Regions from separate parts of the Paenarthrobacter sp. genome, predicted to be linked through region 2. Evidence: predicted binding sites of a transcription regulator. Region 2 holds the regulator's gene; each other region holds the start of a gene.

Region 1 (6,353 bases), on a different contig from region 2:
GTGGTGGGAGTTTTGGCTGATTCGCGGGCGGTCATGGCCGAGACAGCTGCGATCACACAGATCACCGCGGTGAAGATGGAGATCTGGACCCATCCGCCGGGCTTAGTGCCACCCAAGGCTGTGACGATGGCCGGTGCGAAGCCTGCCATGAGGAAGCCCAACTGGGTGCCAATTGCCAAACCGGAGAAGCGGACCTTGGTGCTGAACATTTCGCCGTAGAAGGACGGCCATACGGCGTTGGCGGCGGCGTATCCGAAGGAGAAGAACACCACGGAGACCAGGAACATCAGCGGCACGTTGCCACCTTCGAGGGTCAGCAGGAACACCGGAGTCATGATGGCGCTGGAGAGCGCTCCGTAGATGAACACTGGCTTGCGGCCGATCTTGTCCGAGAGCATGCCGAACAGCGGCTGGGTTCCCAGGGCAACAACGTTGGCTGCAACCACCAGCCAGAGCGTGATGGTGCTGTTGACGCCTGCAACATCCTGGGCGTATTTGATGGCCAATGTTCCAAAGACCGTACTCACCGCGGCGATGAAGGCGCAGCAGACCACGCGGAGGACATCGCGCCAGTGCAGCCTCAGGAGATCGGCAACAGGCAGCTTGGAGATCTCATTGTTCTTCTTGGCTTCCGCGAAGGCCGGCGGCTCGTGGAGGGTGCGGCGGATGAAGAAGGCCACCAAGACAACTACTGCGCTGAGCCAGAACGGAATGCGCCAACCGATGCCGTACTTGATGTCGTCAGGCAGTGCCACCACAGGAATGAACACCAACGCAGCGAGGATCTGGCCACCCTGGGTGCCGGTGAGGGTCCATGAGGTGAAGAAGGAGCGGCGGTTATCCGGGGCGTGCTCCAAAGTCATGGAGGAAGCACCGGCCTGCTCACCAGCGGCGGAAAGTCCTTGGCAAAGGCGGGCAACTACCAGCAGGATGGGTGCCCACCAGCCAATGGTCTTGAAGTCCGGGAGGCAGCCAATCACGAAAGTGGCGGCCCCCATCAGGATCAGCGTGAACATGAGGACCTTCTGCCGGCCAATGCGGTCACCGAAGTGGCCCAGGATCACGGCACCTACAGGACGTGCGATGTAGGCGAAACCGAAGGTCGCGAAGGACATGATGGCCGCGTTGGCATCCGCGGAGGGGAAGAAGACGTGGGGGAAGATCAGGGCCGCGGCAGAACCGAAGATGAAGAAGTCGTAGTACTCGACGGCGCTGCCCAGGAAGCTGGCAAGCGCGGCTTTCTTGGGTGTTCCGGCGGTGGTTTCAGTGCCTGGCGTCGCTGACGGCATTGTTTGGCTCATGGGTGTTCCTTCTGTGACGACGATGTCGCGGATCTGGCTTCTGTGGGGAGACCCAAGCGAGGTGCGGCCGGTCGATCCCTGCACAAGTAACCACATGGTGAGAGCTACTTGTGCAATACAGCAATACTGGCTGTGAGTGGGGTCACTTGTCAAGAGAAGTCGCCACCATCTAGAAATAGCTCTCACTATATGAGAGCATCGAGACATGAGTGTGAAAGAGGACACAAAGACCGACATGGTCGGCAAGGCCTTGAGCCTGTTGGTTTTACTGGGCAATGAACCCCGCGGGGCGAGTGCAGCGGACCTGGCGAGGAGTGCGAACCTCCCCTTCAGTACCACCTACAGGCTGCTGGGCTCGCTGACGCGCGATGGGTTTGTGGACTACGAGCCGGATGGGCGCCGCTACCACCTGGGTTTGCGTGTCTTCCAACTCGGTCAGCGCGTCTCGAATCATCATGGCTTCGCGGCCACCGCGCTGCCGGTCCTCCAGCGAGTTACCGAAAGCACGCATGAGGCCACGATCTTGTCCGTTCGTGACGGCAATCATCACCTCACCGTGAACAAGGTGGATGGCCCCAAGACCTTTCGCGTCACGAGCGACCCCGGCCATCTTGGCGCGCTCCACACCACTTCGGTGGGCAAGGCGATCGTCGCGTTCGAGGATGAGATTGAGCGGAAACGGCTCCTCGAAGAGCTTCCCCTGGATCCCTTGACCGACCGCTCGATCACCGACCGTGACAAGTTCCGGGAGGAAATCGAGCAAGTCCGCCGTCAGGGCTACGCCGTGATGGATGAAGAAAACGAGATCGGCATGCGTGCTGTCGCGGTTCCGGTCCTCAACTCCCAGGGGCACGCTTTCGCGTCGCTGGCCACCGCAGTGCCGGTGTTTCGGATGTCCATGGAGGAACTTATCGCGCACGTGCCCACGCTTCAGGAAGCTGCGGCTGAACTCGCCGCCCGGCTGCCCCAGCGATGACCTCCTCGTTGCGTGGCCCGCTCTGCGCGGCAAACTCCCGGAATGCACCGCAGAGTAGGCCTTGCAACCTCGGCCGCCTTCGCTGTGAGGCCCGCTCTGCGCGCCAAGCCCGCGGCGGAGGGCGCAGAGTAGGCCCCGCAACGAGCAGCCCCAACGCACATTGTTCGCGATAAGAACAGGCGTGCGGAATATGAACAGTTGTAGTAATCTAAAAAACACCCGGGAGAGCAGGCGCCCCCAGAAAGCGCCTGAACCCCGCGGTGCTGAAGTCAAAGGAGCTTTAGGATGAGCAACCGAGCCGAGTCCGTTCTGGTGGGCCTCATAGGCGAAGGCGTCATGCCCTCGCTGACGCCGCCCATGCACGAACGCGAAGCCGATGTGCAGGGCCTTCGCTTGCTGTACCGCCCCGTCGACCTGCTGGAACTCGCCTTGCCCGCCACCGCCGTCGGGGACCTCCTCACCGCAGCTCAGCGCATGGGCTTCAACGGCCTGAACATCACGCACCCTTGCAAGCAGCTGGTGCTGGAGCACTTGGACGAAATTTCCGATGACGCCCGTCGCCTGGGTGCCGTCAATACGGTCCTGATCCAGGACGGCCGGTTCATCGGCCACAACACAGACTTTTCGGGTTTCGGCTCGGCGCTCGCGGACGGACTTCCCGGCGCAAAGTTGGACCGCGTGGTCCAGCTTGGCGCAGGCGGAGCCGGTTCCGCCGTCGCGTACGCGCTCCTCAAAGCCGGCGTCAGCGCGCTGGACCTCGTTGACATGGATGCAGCTCGCGCTGCGGAACGTGCCGCTGAACTCGGCGGGCTCTTCCCTGAGGCCACTGTCACTCCGCGCACTCCGACGGAACTCGGTGGGATCATGCCCCTCGCCGACGGCCTGGTGCACTGCACACCGATCGGCATGGCCGCCCACCCGGGACTGCCTCTCGACGTGGAGCTGTTGGAGCCGCGCCACTGGGTGGCGGACATCGTCTACCGCCCCATCGAGACGCAACTGGTGCGCGAAGCCCGCGCCAAGGGCTGCGATGTCCTCGACGGCGGCCGCATGGCAGTCGGTCAGGCGGCCGACTCCTTCAAGCTCATCACGGGACGCGAACCAGACCGTGACCGTATGCGCGCACACTTCCTGGAACTGATCGCGGTGGAAGACGCGGCGGCCGCCCCCGCCCTCGCGAAGGCAGCACACTGATGCGCACCGGAATCGCCACGGTCTGCCTGTCCGGCACGCTGAAGGAGAAGATGCAGGCCTGTGCCATCGCGGGCTTTGACGGTATTGAGATCTTCGAGCAGGACCTGGTCACCTCGCCGCTCAGCCCCGAAGACGTACGGAAAATGGCCGCAGATCTCGGCTTGGGCCTTGATCTGTACCAGCCGTTCCGGGATTTCGACGGCGTCACCCCGGACCTGCTCAAAGCCAACCTCCGCCGGGCGGAGGCCAAGTTCAAGCTCATGTCCCGCTTGGGTATGGACACCATCCTGGTCTGCTCCAACGTCGCAACGGCCACCATCGACGACGACGACCTCAGGGCCGGGCAGCTGGCCGAACTCGCCGGGTTGGCCGGGGATCACGGCGTCAAGGTTGCCTACGAAGCGCTGGCCTGGGGCAAATACGTCAACGATTATGAGCACGCGTACCGCTTGGTGGAGATGGTGGACCACCCCAACCTCGGCACCTGCCTGGACTCGTTCCACATCCTGTCCCGCGACTGGGACACGGCGCCGATCGAGCAGATCGACGCCGAAAAGATCTTCTTCGTCCAGGTGGCCGACGCCCCCAAGCTCTCCATGGACGTTCTGTCCTGGAGCCGCCACTACCGCGTCTTCCCGGGCGAAGGCCAGTTCGAGCTCGCCAAGTTCATGGGCCACGTCGTCCGCGCCGGCTACACGGGCCCGGTGTCACTTGAAGTTTTCAACGACGTCTTCCGCCAGTCGGACACCGAACGCACGGCCGTGGATGCCATGCGCTCCCTGATTTGGCTGGAGGAGCAGAGCGCCAAGTGGCTCGCCAGCACCTCCGCTGAAGCTGGAAACGAATCAACAGCCGCGTCCCGGCGTCGTTATCCCATGGAACTTGCCACCCTGCCCAAGGTGAACGAACCCGCCGGCTTCAACTTCGCCGAGGTCAAGGCTGACGACACCGCGCAGTTGGAGAAGCTCCTGGGCCAGCTCGGCTTCGAGTTCGAGGGCCGCCACCGCACCAAGGACGTCCAGCTCTGGACCATGGGCCAGGCCCGCGTGATCATCAACGAGCAGGCGGCATCGCACGCAGAACCGGCTATCGCCGCTTTGGGGTTCGACGTCGACTCTCCAGTGATTGCCTCCGCTCGCGCCCAGCAACTCAAGGCGCCCGTAGTGGCTCGAAAGGTTCAAGCTGACGAGGAGGTCTTTCAAGGCATCTCCGCCCCGGACTCCACCGAGATTTTCCTCTGCCAGGGCAGCCCGGATGGCACCGCCGCGTGGACCCACGAGTTCGGCGAAGGGCTGGAACACTCTGCAGCACAGCAGAACGCCGTCATTGACCACGTGAACCTCGCCCAGCCTTGGCAGCACTTTGACGAAGCTGTCCTCTTTTACACCAGCGCCCTTGCCCTTGAACCGCAGCCGTTCGCCGAGGTCCCCAGCCCCAGCGGACTGGTGCGCTCGCAGGTCATGGAGACCAGCAACGGTGCCGTCAGGCTGGTGCTCAACCTGGCTCCCGCCCAGCAGGCCCAAAATGCCCGCAAAACGTACCAGGAACACATCGCCTTCGCTGTGGACGACCTCGTGGCCACTGCCCGGTCTGCCCGCGATCGAGGCCTCGAGTTCCTGCAGATACCGGCCAACTACTACGAGGACTTGGACGCCCGGTTCGATCTTGAACCCGGATTCCTGGCCACCCTCAAGGACCTGAACCTCCTGTACGACCGGGATGCCAACGGCGAATTCCTCCACTTCTACACAGCCACCGTGGGCAGTGTGTTCTTCGAAATGGTGGAACGCCGCGGCAACTACGACGGCTACGGGGCGCCCAATGCTCCCGTGCGCCACGCCGTCCAATACGACTCGCTCCACCCGTCATAAAACCTGAAGCAACAATTCAACCCATCGAAAGGAGCCGGCCGTGCCGCAAGAACAGACCGCACAAGCGCTCGAATCCGAGGAACTCGTGCCGCCCGCAGAGGCGCACGCCGCGCACGTTTCCCCCAAGAAGGTGGAAACCCAAGCGGACCTCAGTGCTGAGATGAAAGGCATCAGCGACCGCTACGCCGAGGCCCTGAAGAACGGCCGGGGGCCGGAAACCATGCCACGCCTGGACTACGCGCCGTACCGGAGCAGCATCCTGCGCCACCCCACCAAGAGCCTGCACCACGCGGACCCGGAGACCATTGAGCTCTACTCGCCCGCGTTCGGTCACCAAGATGTCCACGCGCTGGAATCCGACCTAACCATCCAGCACAACGGCGAACCCCAAGGTGAGCGCATCATCGTTGCGGGCCGTGTCCTTGATGGCGACGGGCGCCCGGTTGCCGGCCAGCTCGTGGAGATCTGGCAGGCCAATGCCTCCGGCCGCTACATCCACAAGCGCGATCAGCACCCCGCACCGCTTGACCCGAACTTCACCGGCGTCGGCCGTTGCATTACCGGTGACGATGGCTCGTACAGCTTCACCACCATCAAGCCCGGCGCGTACCCGTGGAAGAACCACCTGAACGCGTGGCGTCCGGCCCACATCCACTTCTCCATGTTCGGCTCGGAGTTCACGCAGCGCATCGTCACCCAGATGTACTTCCCGGGCGACCAGCTCTTCCCGCTGGACCCCATCTACCAGTCGATCGTGGACCAGGACGCCCGCGACCGCCTCGTGGCACAGTACGACCACGAGCTGACCAGCCCGGAGTGGGCGCTCGGCTACAAGTGGGACATCATCCTGACGGGCTCCAAGCGGACCTGGACGGAAAACGAAGCATACGGCGACGCCGGGGACGAGGAGTAGGCACATGACCAAGCTGACACCCACACCGGGCCAGACCGTTGGCCCCTTCTACGGCTACGCGCTTCCCTTTAACAAGGACAACGAACTCCTTGCTCCAG
Region 2 (6,353 bases):
TATGGCCAAATTGCGTCGCGAAATCGCTGCGATGAAGCCTGCGCGTGAGACCAAGCGAGCCAACCGTCGTCGTAATGCGGTTCCTTCTGTTGCGATCGCCGGGTACACGAACGCCGGCAAGTCGTCCCTGCTCAACCGCCTGACTGACGCAGGTGTCCTGGTGGAGAACGCCCTGTTTGCCACGCTGGATCCCACAGTTCGCAAGGCGCAGACCCCGGACGGCATCGGTTACACCCTCGCAGATACCGTTGGGTTCGTCCGTTCACTCCCAACCCAGCTCGTTGAAGCTTTCCGTTCCACGCTGGAGGAAGTTGCGGATGCGGACCTGATCCTCCACGTGGTGGATGCATCCCACCCCGACCCCGAAGGGCAGATTGCAGCGGTAAGGGCCGTCTTCACCGAGGTGGATGCCCGCAAGGTTCCCGAGATCATCGTCCTTAACAAGGTGGACGTCGCGGATCCCTTCGTGGTGGAGCGCCTCAAGCAGAAAGAACCCCGCCACGCTGTTGTGTCCACCCGCACGGGCCAAGGCATCGCGGAACTGCTGGAAGACATCAGCCGGTCCATTCCCCGGCCTGGCGTGCGCCTTGAACTGCTGATTCCCTACGATCGTGGGGAAATGATCAACAAGCTGCACAATTCCGACTCTGAAATCCTCAGCCTTGAGCATGAGGAGAACGGGACCCGCGTAGTTGTCATGGTGCGCGAAGGCCTGGCCGCCGAACTGGAGCCGTTCGTCAGTAATGGTTGAGAAGGTGGCGGCGGACGCCGTCGAGTCGGTGGGGGAGAAGACCACCCTCGAGCTGTTGGATCGGGCTGTCGCCGGAATGGGCGGACAAAGCCGTGCCGGCCAGCACGAAATGGCCAAGCATGTCACCCGGGCCATCGAGACCGGGGAGCATCTATTGGTCCAAGCGGGAACGGGAACAGGTAAGTCGTTGGCATACCTGATTCCGTTGATCGCCCATTCCATGGACAGCGATAAGCCGACCCTCGTGTCCACCGCCACCCTGGCACTCCAGACTCAAATCGTTGGCCGGGACCTTCCCCGGCTGCTGGAGACCATCAACCCTGCCCTTGAGCGCCCGGTCAATGTGGCGCTGGTCAAGGGCAGGGCAAATTATGTCTGCCTGCAGAAACTCGAGGGCGGGTTCCCCAGCGAAGAGCCTTCCGAAGGGCAGCTGTTCTCCCTTGGCGAGGACACCAGCGTGCCCCACTTTGCTGCCTCCATGGGCGGACCGCAATCCCAGCTGGGTAAGGAAGTGGTCCGTCTCCGGGAATGGGCTGAGAAAACCGTTACGGGAGACCGTGACGAACTCATGCCCGGCGTCACGGACAGGGCTTGGCGTCAGGTGTCCGTGACGTCCATGGAGTGCCTGGGAGCCCAGAAGTGCCCTATGGCAGAAGAGTGCTTCAGTGAGCTGGCGCGCTCCAGGGCGGGTGAGGCCGATGTCGTGGTCACCAACCACGCCATGCTGGCCGTCAGCGCCTTTGAAGGCCTGGCCGTGCTGCCTGAGTACGACGTCGTGGTGGTTGACGAGGCGCACGAACTTCAGGACCGTGTGACGGGCGCTGTTTCAGGCCAGTTGTCGGTGGCCATGGTTCATGCAGCGGCATCAAGTGCCCGCAAGCACACGGCCATTACAGTTGACGCGCTCAACGCCGCCGCGGAGCGGTTGGATATGGCCATCGCCGGGGTGCCCAACGGGCTGTTGCCCAATGGCCCCAACGACGAACAGCTCGATTGCCTGGACCAGTTGAGGGACGCGACGCGCGCTGCGCTCTCGGATTCGAAGACGGATTCATCAAACGCAGTCGACGGCGGAAGGCAGCTGGCGCGTTCACGGCTCATGCTGATCCTGGAATTGTGCGAACGCATGCTGGCCGCCAAGGAGAACCGGGAAGTGGTCTGGTTCTCCCGGAACAGCACGTTCGACCCCCAGCAGGGCTATTCGCAACCTGATGAGACTGCCCCGGCCTTGATCAACATCGCCCCGCTCAGCGTTGCCGGACGGCTTCGCGAAGGGCTCTTTGCCGGCCACACCGTGGTGCTGACCTCCGCCACTCTGGCCATCGGCTCAGCTTTCGAACCGGCAGCAGGCGGACTCGGCCTCATCGGCGACGGCGCCCCGAGCTGGACTGGGATTGACGTGGGATCGCCCTTTGACTATCCCAAACAGGGTGTCTTGTATGTGGCGAAGCATCTGCCCAAACCCGGTCGCGGTACTTCGCCCGAGGCGCTGGACGAATTGGAAGACCTCATCCGCGCGTCCGGCGGGGGAGCCTTGTGCCTCTTCTCCTCACGGCGTGCGGCCGAAGAAGCAGCCGATGCCATGCGGCTTCGGCTGGATGTGGATGTCCTCTGCCAAGGCGAATCCACCATGGCGGCCCTCGTAAAGCAATTCGCGGATGAGCCGGACACCTGTCTCTTCGGAACTATGTCACTGTGGCAGGGCGTAGACGTTCCCGGCGGCTCATGCCGCTTGGTGGTCATTGACCGCATTCCCTTCCCGCGGCCTGACGATCCCCTGATGACTGCACGCTCCCGGGCAGTGGCACAATCCGGTGGTAACGGCTTCATGGCGGTCTCAGCCACGCATGCTGCCATTCGACTGGCGCAGGGTGCGGGCCGCTTGATCCGTTCGACTGGCGACAAGGGAGTGGTCGCGGTGCTCGATTCGCGACTCTCGACGGAACGCTACGGAGGCTTCCTGCGTGCCGCGCTGCCGCCGTTCTGGGCAACGACGGACCGAGCAGTGGTACGTGGCGTTTTGGAGCGTCTGGGCTCGTCTAAAGCCCCGTAGGGCGCCTAAAGGGAGCGCAGTACAGAAACAACTTTACCCATGATGGTCGCTTGATCGCCCAGGATGGGTTCGTACTGGGTGTTCTGCGGGAGCAGCCATGTGTGGCCGTCCCGCTGCCGGAAGGTCTTCACGGTTGCTTCGTCATCCAGGAGGGCTGCCACGATGTCACCGTTGATGGCATCGTTCTGGCGGCGGACCACTACCCAGTCACCGTCACAGATGGCGGCATCAATCATGGAATCGCCGGCCACCTTCAGCATGAACAATTCGCCATGCCCCACAAGTTGCCGGGGGAGCGCGAGCACGTCTTCCACCGTCTGGTCAGCCAGAATGGGACCACCGGCGGCAATGCGGCCCACCAGCGGGACCATGGCGGTGTCGCTGGCACTGGCCAGCTCTGTTACAGCAAGGCCACCCGCACTGCGAAGGGTGGCAGGCGCTTCCACGCCCGGAATGGTGCCACCGTCCAGGGTCAGCGGCATCAGGACTTCCATGGCGCGGGGACGTTTGGGGTCCCTGCGGAGATATCCGAGCTTCTCCAATTGGGACAGCTGATGAGTGACGCTCGACAAACTGGCCAGACCAACGGTGTCACCGATCTCGCGCATGCTGGGCGGGTATCCGTTGTCATTGACGGATCGCTGGATGGTCTCCAGGATCTTTTTCTGCCGGACAGTCAGGCTCTTGGGACTCTTCTGAGGCTGCTGGCTCCGCAGGGGTGCCCCGCCGCCCGTGGCTTTCGCTGCCATGTTCGCCAATGCCTTTCCATTCCGCCCCGAAGCGAGCCCGGGGTTGTCGGGTCTGCAAAAAATGTCAGACCCTCCTGTTCCACTGAAACAGTGCTGTTTCTTCACTCAAACGTAGGGCAGGCACAGGCGTTTATCAAACATTTGTTCTAGCGAGTCTCGACACCGTTCGTTGATAAGTGCTAAAAATGTCATAGCAAGGTTCGAATATGTGTTCTATAAACCTGAAGCTGGCACTGGATGTTCGAACAAAGTGTTCGAACATTCAGAGTCAGATGAGGGGAACGCAAAGAATTGGCCGCCAAGCACCGGGCACCCCGGAACCTGGCAATAGCTCAGAAGGGCTCAGCTCATGTCCGCAATCACTACGTTCGCTGAATTCCGCACCACTCAGGCGCCCGCTCGCCTGCGTCTGACCCGGCGGGGACGGATTGTCTTCTTCGGCATCCCGGCAATGCTGTTGGTGGCGGCGCTGCTGACCCTCGCCGGTTTCATCAACTCCCCGGCCAAGGCGTCGGACTCCCAGTCCCAGTTGCGTCCGCCTGTTGCAGTCACGGTCACGGTCCAGCCGGGGCAGTCCCTTTGGGGCATCGCCGGCGCCGCCGCTCCGGAGCGGGACCCGCGTGATGTCATCGCGGAGATCATCCAGCTGAACGACCTCCGCGGCGGCCGCATTCTGCCCGGCCAGCAGCTGTTCGTCCCTGCAAACTGAGTCGTCCACCATCCGCAGGAGCCGATCGCCCGGCGTCACAGTTAGTCGGCAGTCCCGGCCGCCCCTTAAACTGTGTTGGTGAGTGACCAGCTTGAGCGACTTGACCGACTTCCCCTCCGGACCAATCTGCGTGGACTGAGCCCCTATGGCGCACCGCAGCTTGACGTCCCCATCCTGCTCAACGTCAACGAAAACACCCATGGCGTCCCGGCAGATGTCCAAGCCGCCATCACCGAGGCTGTCGCCGCTGCGGCCACAGGGCTGAACCGCTATCCGGATCGTGAGTTCACTGAACTACGTGAAGCCTTGGCCGAGTACCTTGGCCACGGTCTCTCTCCGGACAACATCTGGGCCGCCAACGGATCCAATGAAGTCCTGCAGCAAATCCTCCAGGCATTTGGTGGACCGGGACGCAAGGCGCTCGGTTTCCCGCCCACGTACTCCATGTACCCTCTCCTGGCTAGTGGCACGGACACAGAGTATGTCGGCGGTGTGCGTGCTGACGACTACGGGCTGGACGCCGAATCGGCCGCCGCGCAGGTTCGCGAAACGGGTGCCAACATCGTGTTCCTGTGCTCACCGAACAACCCAACCGGTACTGGGTTGAGCTTGGACGTTGTTGAGGCCGTCTACGAGGCCGGCGAAGCGAGCCAAGCCATTGTGATCGTGGACGAGGCCTATCACGAGTTCGCGCACGACAATACTCCGAGCGCTTTGACGTTGTTGCCCGGACGTGAACGGTTGATCGTCTCCCGCACCATGAGCAAAGCATTCGCCCTGGCAGGTGCCCGGCTCGGCTACATGGCGGCAGCTCCGGAAGTCACAGACGCCATCAGGCTGGTCCGCCTTCCGTACCACCTGTCTGCCGTCACGCAGGCGACGGCCCTGGCGGCGCTCAACCACCGCGAAGCCCTTATGGCCGACGTCGAGGACATCAAGGTACAGCGCGACCGGATTGTGACCGAGTTGCTGCGTATGGGCCTCAAGCCCGCGGCGTCCGACTCCAACTACGTCTTCTTTGGCGGGCTCGAGGAGCCGCACAAGATTTGGCAGGGCCTGCTCGAGGCGGGTGTGCTGATTCGCGACGTCGGCATCCCTGGGCACTTGCGTGTCACTGCCGGAACCGAACCGGAAACCACCGCCTTCCTTGAAGCCCTGGAGGCACTGCTGGACGACGCGCCGCCACCGCACGCCTAAACTTGTTCATAGACCCAACCCATCCTCCGTGTATAAGGACGTCCCAATGAGCGAAACCGGCGCCACGCCGACCGCTGCCCGCACCGCGCGCATGGAGCGCACCACCAGCGAGTCTTCAGTCCTGGTGGAGATCAACCTGGACGGTTCCGGTGTCTCGGACATCAGTACCTCGGTTCCCTTCTACGACCATATGCTGACGGCCCTGTGCAAGCATTCCCTGATCGACATGACGGTGAAGGCCACTGGCGATACACACATTGATGCGCACCACACAGTGGAAGATGTCGCCATCACCTTTGGTGAGGTCCTGCGGACGGCACTGGGCAACAAGGCCGGCATCCGTCGCTTCGGTGAAGCAACGGTTCCTTTGGACGAAGCCTTGGCGCACGCCGTCGTTGATGTTTCCGGACGTCCCTACCTGGTGCACGGTGGTGAGCCGGCCGGGCAGGAGTACCACCTGATCGGTGGACACTTCACGGGCTCGTTGACACGCCACGTTTTTGAAGCCATCACGCTGCACGCCGGGATCTGCCTGCACATGAATGTCCTTGCCGGCCGCGACCCGCACCACATCGTCGAGGCCCAGTTCAAGGCCTTTGCACGCGCGCTGCGCGCAGCCCTCGAGTCCGATCCCCGTGTGGAGGGCATCCCGTCCACCAAGGGAGCACTGTGAGCGGCCAGGTTCTGAAGAACGGAGCAGTGGCTGACGCGACTGCCTCGGTGAAGCCGGAGTCGCCGGAAGGCAAGCCCACCGTAACTGTGCTGGACTACGGATCGGGCAACGTACGGTCTGCTGTCCGGGCGCTGGAGCGCGCCGGCGCCCACGTGGTTCTGAGCTCCAAGCCTGAGGATGTGCTCAACGCCGATGGACTCGTGGTGCCCGGCGTGGGTGCC
Region 3 (6,353 bases), on a different contig from region 2:
CCGCCGTCGGCTTGTTCAGCTGATCCTCAGGAGTGCGCTGCTCGGCGGGTATAGCCGCAGGATCGCCATAAGTGATGACTGGACGGAAGTTCATGTCGGCCGAAGCCTGAATGAGGTCGCGGGTTTCCTTCGACGGTGTTCCCGGAAGGCTGACCACCACGTTGCGGCCGGACTGGGTGCTGATTTCGGCTTCAGCAACACCGGAGCCATCTACTCGCTGCCGGATAATGGCAACTGCCTGGTTGAGTTGCTCCTCATTGATGTCGCTGGAACCCTCCACCCGGGGTGCCAGGATCATCTGGGTTCCGCCTTCAAGGTCCAGAGCAAGCTTGGGAGCCCAACTGGCATTGCCAGTCACTACTCCGCCAGCAAGGACAGCGGTTAATACAACGAAAATTGCTCCAAGCCAGGTCAGCACCCTGCGGGCTGAGTTTTTGGGGCCGGTCCGTGCCATTATCGATCTTCCTGTTATCGCCGGACAGCCGCCGGCCGACGCTGGTAAGCGTCTGCCGGCGGCTCTCCGCTGCCGTAGAAGTTGCCTTGCGCGGTGTCGCCGCGACTGACGGTGCTAGTTGTCCTTCTTGTCCTCTTTGTTGAGGCGCGCGATGGTTTCTTCCGGCGTCTCGACGGCGGTAGGAGCTTCAGTCTCCGCGGCGGTCAGGGAAGAAGCGTCATCCGGGACAACCGGTGCTTCCTCGGGGGCCGTTTCGACCACCTTGGTGACTGCCTGTCGGTGAACCGTTGCCTGGTTCCCCGGGGAGAGTTCGATGACGACCTTGTTCTCAGCTTCGTCGATGGACACGATGCGGCCAAAGAGACCGAAGCTGGTCATGACGTCGACACCAGGAGCAAATTTGGACTGCATTTCAGCCTGCTGCTGCTGGGTCTTCTTGTTGCGGCGGAACATCATGAAGACAAAGAGTCCAAGCATGACGAACAGCAATATGGTCATTGGATCCACAGGGAAGTTCCGTTCTGTACTTACGTTTTGGTTCACGGCAACGTCCCTGGCAGATCCGCATAGCGGCATGGATCAAGGACTCGAACGTGCCGAGCGTCATACCAGTCTAGTGGGAAAAGCTGAACAGAGCGTGTTAACCAACCGTATCTATGCTTTCGGCGTGGTTTTCGTCCTCACCGAACAAGGCCAGCGCCTCCTGGCCAAAGACTCCAGCCGGTACGGCGTAGCCAAGGTGGGTCCAAGCGGACGCCATCGCAATTCGACCCCGCGGAGTACGTCCCAGAAGTCCCTCCCGCACCAAGAAAGGCTCAGCCACGGTCTCCACCGTTTCGGGTTCTTCACCTACGGCAATGGCCAAGGTGGACAAGCCAACAGGGCCACCGTTGAACTTGGTAATGAGGGCTTCGAGAACGGACCTGTCCAGCCTATCCAAGCCACGCTCGTCTACTTCGTACATATCCAAGGCCGCTGACGCCGAACGGGCGTCGATTTGCTCGATGCCATGAACGAGCGCCCAGTCACGAACACGGCGCAGGAGCCGGTTGGCTATACGCGGTGTGCCGCGTGACCTTCCTGCGATCTCGGTGAAACCTGCAGAGTTTACCTTCAGGTCCAGAAGCCCGGCAGAACGGCGGAGGACAAGTTCGAGTTCGGCCACCGAGTAGAACTCGAGGTGCCCGGTGAAACCGAAGCGGTCCCGCAATGGACCAGGCAGGAGTCCTGCGCGGGTGGTGGCACCTACCAGGGTGAAAGGCGGCAGTTCCAGGGGAATTGCAGTTGCGCCTGCTCCCTTGCCCACCACGATGTCCACGCGGAAGTCCTCCATGGCCATGTACAGCATTTCTTCAGCGGGCCTGGACATGCGGTGGATCTCGTCAAGAAACAGGACCTCGCCCTCCGAGAGCGATGAAAGGATGGCTGCGAGATCGCCGGCGTGCTGGATGGCCGGTCCGCTGCTAATACGCAGCGGCGCGTTCATCTCCGCTGCAATGATCATGGCAAGGGTGGTCTTACCGAGCCCCGGAGGTCCGGACATCAGCACGTGGTCGGCGCTGCGGCCACGCATCTTCGAGGCCTCAAGCACCAAGGCAAGTTGCTTGCGGACCCGATGCTGTCCTACGAAGTCGTGCAGGTTCTTGGGGCGCAGAGCAGCCTCAATAACCCGCTCTTCCGGTTCCTCTCCCCCGCTGACGAGTGACTGCTCAGCCACGGCTGCCTACGCGGTTGCCGGCGCGTGCCCCGTCCTGGCCAAGCCAGCGCAGCGTAGCCCGAAGTATTTGGGCCACGTTTGCTGCGTCTACGAGTTCCGGCGAGTCGGCCATGGCTTTGTCGATACTGCCGTTGGCGTCTTTCTCGGACCATCCCAAACTGGTCATGGCTGCCACCACCTGCGGTTTCCATTCTGCGTTCGGGGCTGCGGCAGGAGCAGTACCGGTCCCCGTTCCGTGCGGAACCAACTTCCCGGCCAGCTCGAGGACAATACGGCCGGCCACCTTGGGGCCGATACCCGGGACTTTGGTGAATGCTTTGCTGTCTCCGGTGTGAGCCGCCACCCGGATGGCTTCCGGTTCGTGCACGGCGAGGACGGCTAGGGCCAAACGGGGCCCAACCCCGCTGACACTGAGCAGGACGTCGAAGACTTCGCGTTCGTCGTCGTCGGCAAATCCGAACAGCGTGAGTGAATCTTCGCGGACGATCATGGAAGTGAAGAGCTTGGCTTCGGTTCCTGTTTTGAGGTGGCTCAAGGTCTGCGGTGTGGCGAAGACACTCATACCTGCACCGTTGAGGTCGATAACAGCGGTGGACAAACCAACGTGGGCTACGGTTCCACGGAGAAAACTGATCAAGACCCGGCTCCTGAAATACTGCCTGCTCCGTTGCCGTAATTACTGCGGCCAGAGCGGACTATCCGAACATATCTACGAATACCCTAGCAAGGGCAGCTGACAATCACCGTTTGCGGCGCGCTTTTGCTTCGGCTTCGGCCCACGCCTTTTGCGCGGGGGTGAGTCCGCCTTTACCGTTGGCGTCACCGGCCGAGCCCATACCACTGCCTGCGCGCCACGCGTGGGTGAGGGCCAACGCGAGGGCGTCGGCCGCATCAGCCGGCTTCGGTGGAGCATCCAGCCGCAGGATTTTTGTGACCAGTTTGGTGACAGCATCCTTGTTGGCAGTGCCGCTGCCGGTGACTGCGGCTTTAACCTCGGAGGGTGTATGCAAGGCGACCGGGATGCCACGGCGTGCTGCAGCCACGATGACGACGCCCGAGGCCTGAGCCACGCCCATCACCGTGCTCACGTTCATCTGCGAGAAAACACGCTCGACGGCGACGACATCCGGCTTGTGCAGGTCCAACCATTCGTCAATGGCTTGGGCAATAACCAGCAGACGCTTATCCAGGGTCAGCTCGGCGGACGTGCCCACCACTCCGACGGCCACCATGGTGGCCCGGCGATTTCGCTCAATGTCCACTACACCGATGCCGCAACGGGTAAGGCCCGGATCGACTCCCAATACGCGAAGAGTCAAGTCCGGGCCTTCCTGATGGCTGTAAACCTGCTGAGTCTCAAAGTATAGTGCTGCGCCCCACCCGACTACTCGGCGTCGAGGGCAGCCTGTACTTCCTCGCTAAGGTCCGCATTGCTGTACACGTTCTGGACATCGTCCAGGTCTTCCAAGGCATCCACGAGCTTCATGAACTTCTTGGCGCCGTCAACGTCCAACTCCACCTGCATGGACGGAACGAATTCGGCTTCGTCAGTGTCGTAGTCGATGCCGGCTTCTTTCAAGGCGTCGCGGATGGCCTGGAGATCGGAGGGCTCGGAATGGATTTCCCAGTTCTCACCGCTGTCCTTGACTTCCTCGGCTCCGGCGTCGAGGACAGCCATCAGGATGTCGTCTTCGCTGAGGCCGTTCTTGGGCAAGACAACTACACCTTTGCGGGCGAAGAGGTAGCTTACGGAACCGGGATCGGCAATGGTGCCGCCGTTGCGCGAAATCGCCAGGCGCACCTCGGAAGCAGCGCGGTTCTTGTTGTCGGTCAGACATTCAATCAACAATGCCGAACCTTGGGGACCGCGGGCTTCGTACATGATCTCGGTGTAGTCCACCACCTCACCGGTGAGGCCCGCGCCACGCTTGATGGCGCGGTCGATGTTGTCATTGGGTACCGACGTTTTCTTCGCCTTGGTGACAGCGAGTTCAAGGCCCGGGTTGCCGGCAAGGTCCGGTCCACCCATGCGGGCAGCGACTTCGATGTTCTTGATCAGTTTCGCGAACGACTTTGCACGCCTGCCGTCAATGATGGCTTTCTTGTGCTTGGTGGTCGCCCATTTGGAGTGGCCTGACATGCTTTACGCTTCTCCTCTGATCATTCGAATAAAGAGTTCATGCACGCGTTTCTCTCCCGTCACTTCCGGGTGGAAGGAGGTGGCCAGCAGTTGGCCGGAACGCACTGCAACAATTCTAGCCACTCCATGCAAAGTAGCCGTGTGGCTGGCGTGATCGGGATCAACCTGGGCGAGGACTTCCACCCCCGGACCCACACGCTCCACCCAAGGGCCGCGGATGAATACCGCGTGAACCGGATCCACGCCGGATTCCCCGGCACTGAAGTCCAAGCCCTTGAAATCGAGGTCGGTTTCGAAGGACTCGCGTTGTCGTCCGAAAGCGTTGCGGCGGACCGTAATATCCAAGCCGCCAAAAGTCTGCTGGGGATTTCCGTCCAGGTCCGTAGCCGGGTCTGCAATTTCATTGGCCAGCAGGATCATGCCGGCGCAGGAGCCGTAAACGGGCAGGCCCTCTGCAATGCGCTTCTGAAGGGGGTCTCGGACTTCGAAAATCCGGGAAAGCTTGTCTATTGTGGTGGACTCGCCGCCGGGGATAATCAGGCCGTCGATGTCGTCGAGCTCTGAGGGGCGGCGAACACCCATGCCGGTGGCCCCAGCGGCCTCAACAGCGTGGATATGCTCGCGGAAGTCGCCCTGGAGAGCCAGCACGCCGATTCGGAGTCCTGAACCCACGCGTGACGAAGCGTCGGAAAGGGGGTTGGTCATTCGACCATCATAGTGGTCCAAGCCCTCAGTAACCTTGCCTGCGACCGCCGGGGCTGACGTCAGTCAAGGTTCCATGCCCTGGCTGGGATATATTACAGAGCATGCTTTCCTTCAGCGTTCCCCTCGGCAAGCTGGTCCGCACACTGTCCCGGCTCCGGGGCGGAGGCTCAGCTTTCCCCGGCCTGGTGGTCGAGAAAATCGACCCCGGCTTCATGCAGCGAACGCTGGCGTCGCTCCCCCTCGGCGTTGCCGTAGTCAGCGGCACCAACGGTAAAACCACTACCACCAAAATGGTGGTGGAACTCCTTGAAAGCCAAGGCTTGAAGGTCTTTACCAACCGCAGCGGCAGCAACTTCACCCGAGGGGTGGCAGCCTCACTCCTGGGCGATGTGGATTGGCGTGGACGTCTCGACGCGGACATCGCCATTCTGGAACTTGACGAAGCCCACGCCGTGCACTTCGTCAACAAGGTGGAGCCCCGCTTCAGCCTCTTGCTGAACGTACTGCGCGACCAGTTGGACCGCTTCGGTGAAATCGACAAAACGGCCCGCTTGCTGGAGCACATCGCCTCCAAGACAACGGACACCGTGGTCCTCAACCGGGAAGACCCACGCGTAGCCCGGATTGCGACTGCCCTCAACACCCTCCACGCCGTTCACCACCCCGAAATCAGGTATTTCGGTCTCGATGAATCGTTGCGCAGCACTTTCCCCAACGACGACGAGATGCGCACCACGGCCATTGGCCCGTCGCCGTCCGGCACATCTGTTGCTGCAGAAACCGGTGACGATGTAGAACTGCCGGCTGCCGACGTCGTACTCCGCCGGGTAGGAGCCCAGGACGCAGACTTTGAGTTCGACGGCGAAACTGTCAGCACATCCATGAAACTTCGCGGTGTGTACAACATCTTCAATGCTGCGGCAGCTTTGTCGCTGGCGCGGGCCATCCTGGGAACCGGGCCGGTCGACACGCCTAAACTCGTGAAGGCCCTGGGGGAAGTTGCTCCTGCCTTCGGCCGTGGTGAAAGCCTCACGGTGGACGGCCAGCCCTTGGAACTGGTGCTCGTAAAAAATCCCAGCGGTTTCCGACTCGGGCTGAAGTCTTTCCCCGCCGGTGGATACGCCACCATGATTGCCATCAACGACAACTACGCCGACGGCAGGGACATGTCCTGGCTCTGGGACGTTGAATTCGATTCCCTGCGGGAAGACGGCGTGGAAGTCCTCACCGGCGTCCGCGCCTACGACATGGCGCTCCGTCTCCAGTACGACGATGTGCCCTTCGGAGTCGTCGAACCGGACATCACCGCAGCACTACGGACTTTCATAGATGGCTCG

What was found. Region 2 encodes LexA, which represses DNA repair genes until DNA is damaged. Its sites were predicted from a motif close to TCGAACANNTGTTCGA; they were not measured.
Region 1: the regulator LexA is predicted to act here: its motif matches at 2,449-2,464, upstream of RIF72_RS07545 (shikimate dehydrogenase).
Region 3: the regulator LexA is predicted to act here: its motif matches at 2,871-2,886, upstream of ruvA (Holliday junction branch migration protein RuvA).

Annotation. Positions count from the first base shown of each region.
Region 1 covers NZ_JAPSHI010000007.1:109,310-115,662, forward strand. Annotated here, with positions in the region: gene RIF72_RS07535 (MFS transporter) at 1-1,301, opposite strand, end outside; gene RIF72_RS07540 (IclR family transcriptional regulator) at 1,507-2,277, shown strand; gene RIF72_RS07545 (shikimate dehydrogenase) at 2,563-3,471, shown strand; gene RIF72_RS07550 (TIM barrel protein) at 3,471-5,342, shown strand; gene pcaH (protocatechuate 3,4-dioxygenase subunit beta) at 5,383-6,255, shown strand; gene pcaG (protocatechuate 3,4-dioxygenase subunit alpha) at 6,260-6,353, shown strand, end outside.
Region 2 covers NZ_JAPSHI010000003.1:138,628-144,980, forward strand. Annotated here, with positions in the region: gene hflX (GTPase HflX) at 1-751, shown strand, start outside; gene RIF72_RS04230 (ATP-dependent DNA helicase) at 744-2,804, shown strand; gene lexA (transcriptional repressor LexA) at 2,810-3,553, opposite strand; gene RIF72_RS04240 (LysM peptidoglycan-binding domain-containing protein) at 3,903-4,262, shown strand; gene RIF72_RS04245 (histidinol-phosphate transaminase) at 4,341-5,459, shown strand; gene hisB (imidazoleglycerol-phosphate dehydratase HisB) at 5,506-6,132, shown strand; gene hisH (imidazole glycerol phosphate synthase subunit HisH) at 6,129-6,353, shown strand, end outside.
Region 3 covers NZ_JAPSHI010000019.1:5,072-11,424, reverse strand. Annotated here, with positions in the region: gene secD (protein translocase subunit SecD) at 1-454, opposite strand, end outside; gene yajC (preprotein translocase subunit YajC) at 569-952, opposite strand; gene ruvB (Holliday junction branch migration DNA helicase RuvB) at 1,095-2,171, opposite strand; gene ruvA (Holliday junction branch migration protein RuvA) at 2,164-2,808, opposite strand; gene ruvC (crossover junction endodeoxyribonuclease RuvC) at 2,912-3,490, opposite strand; gene RIF72_RS14145 (YebC/PmpR family DNA-binding transcriptional regulator) at 3,556-4,311, opposite strand; gene pdxT (pyridoxal 5'-phosphate synthase glutaminase subunit PdxT) at 4,315-5,016, opposite strand; gene RIF72_RS14135 (MurT ligase domain-containing protein) at 5,118-6,353, shown strand, end outside.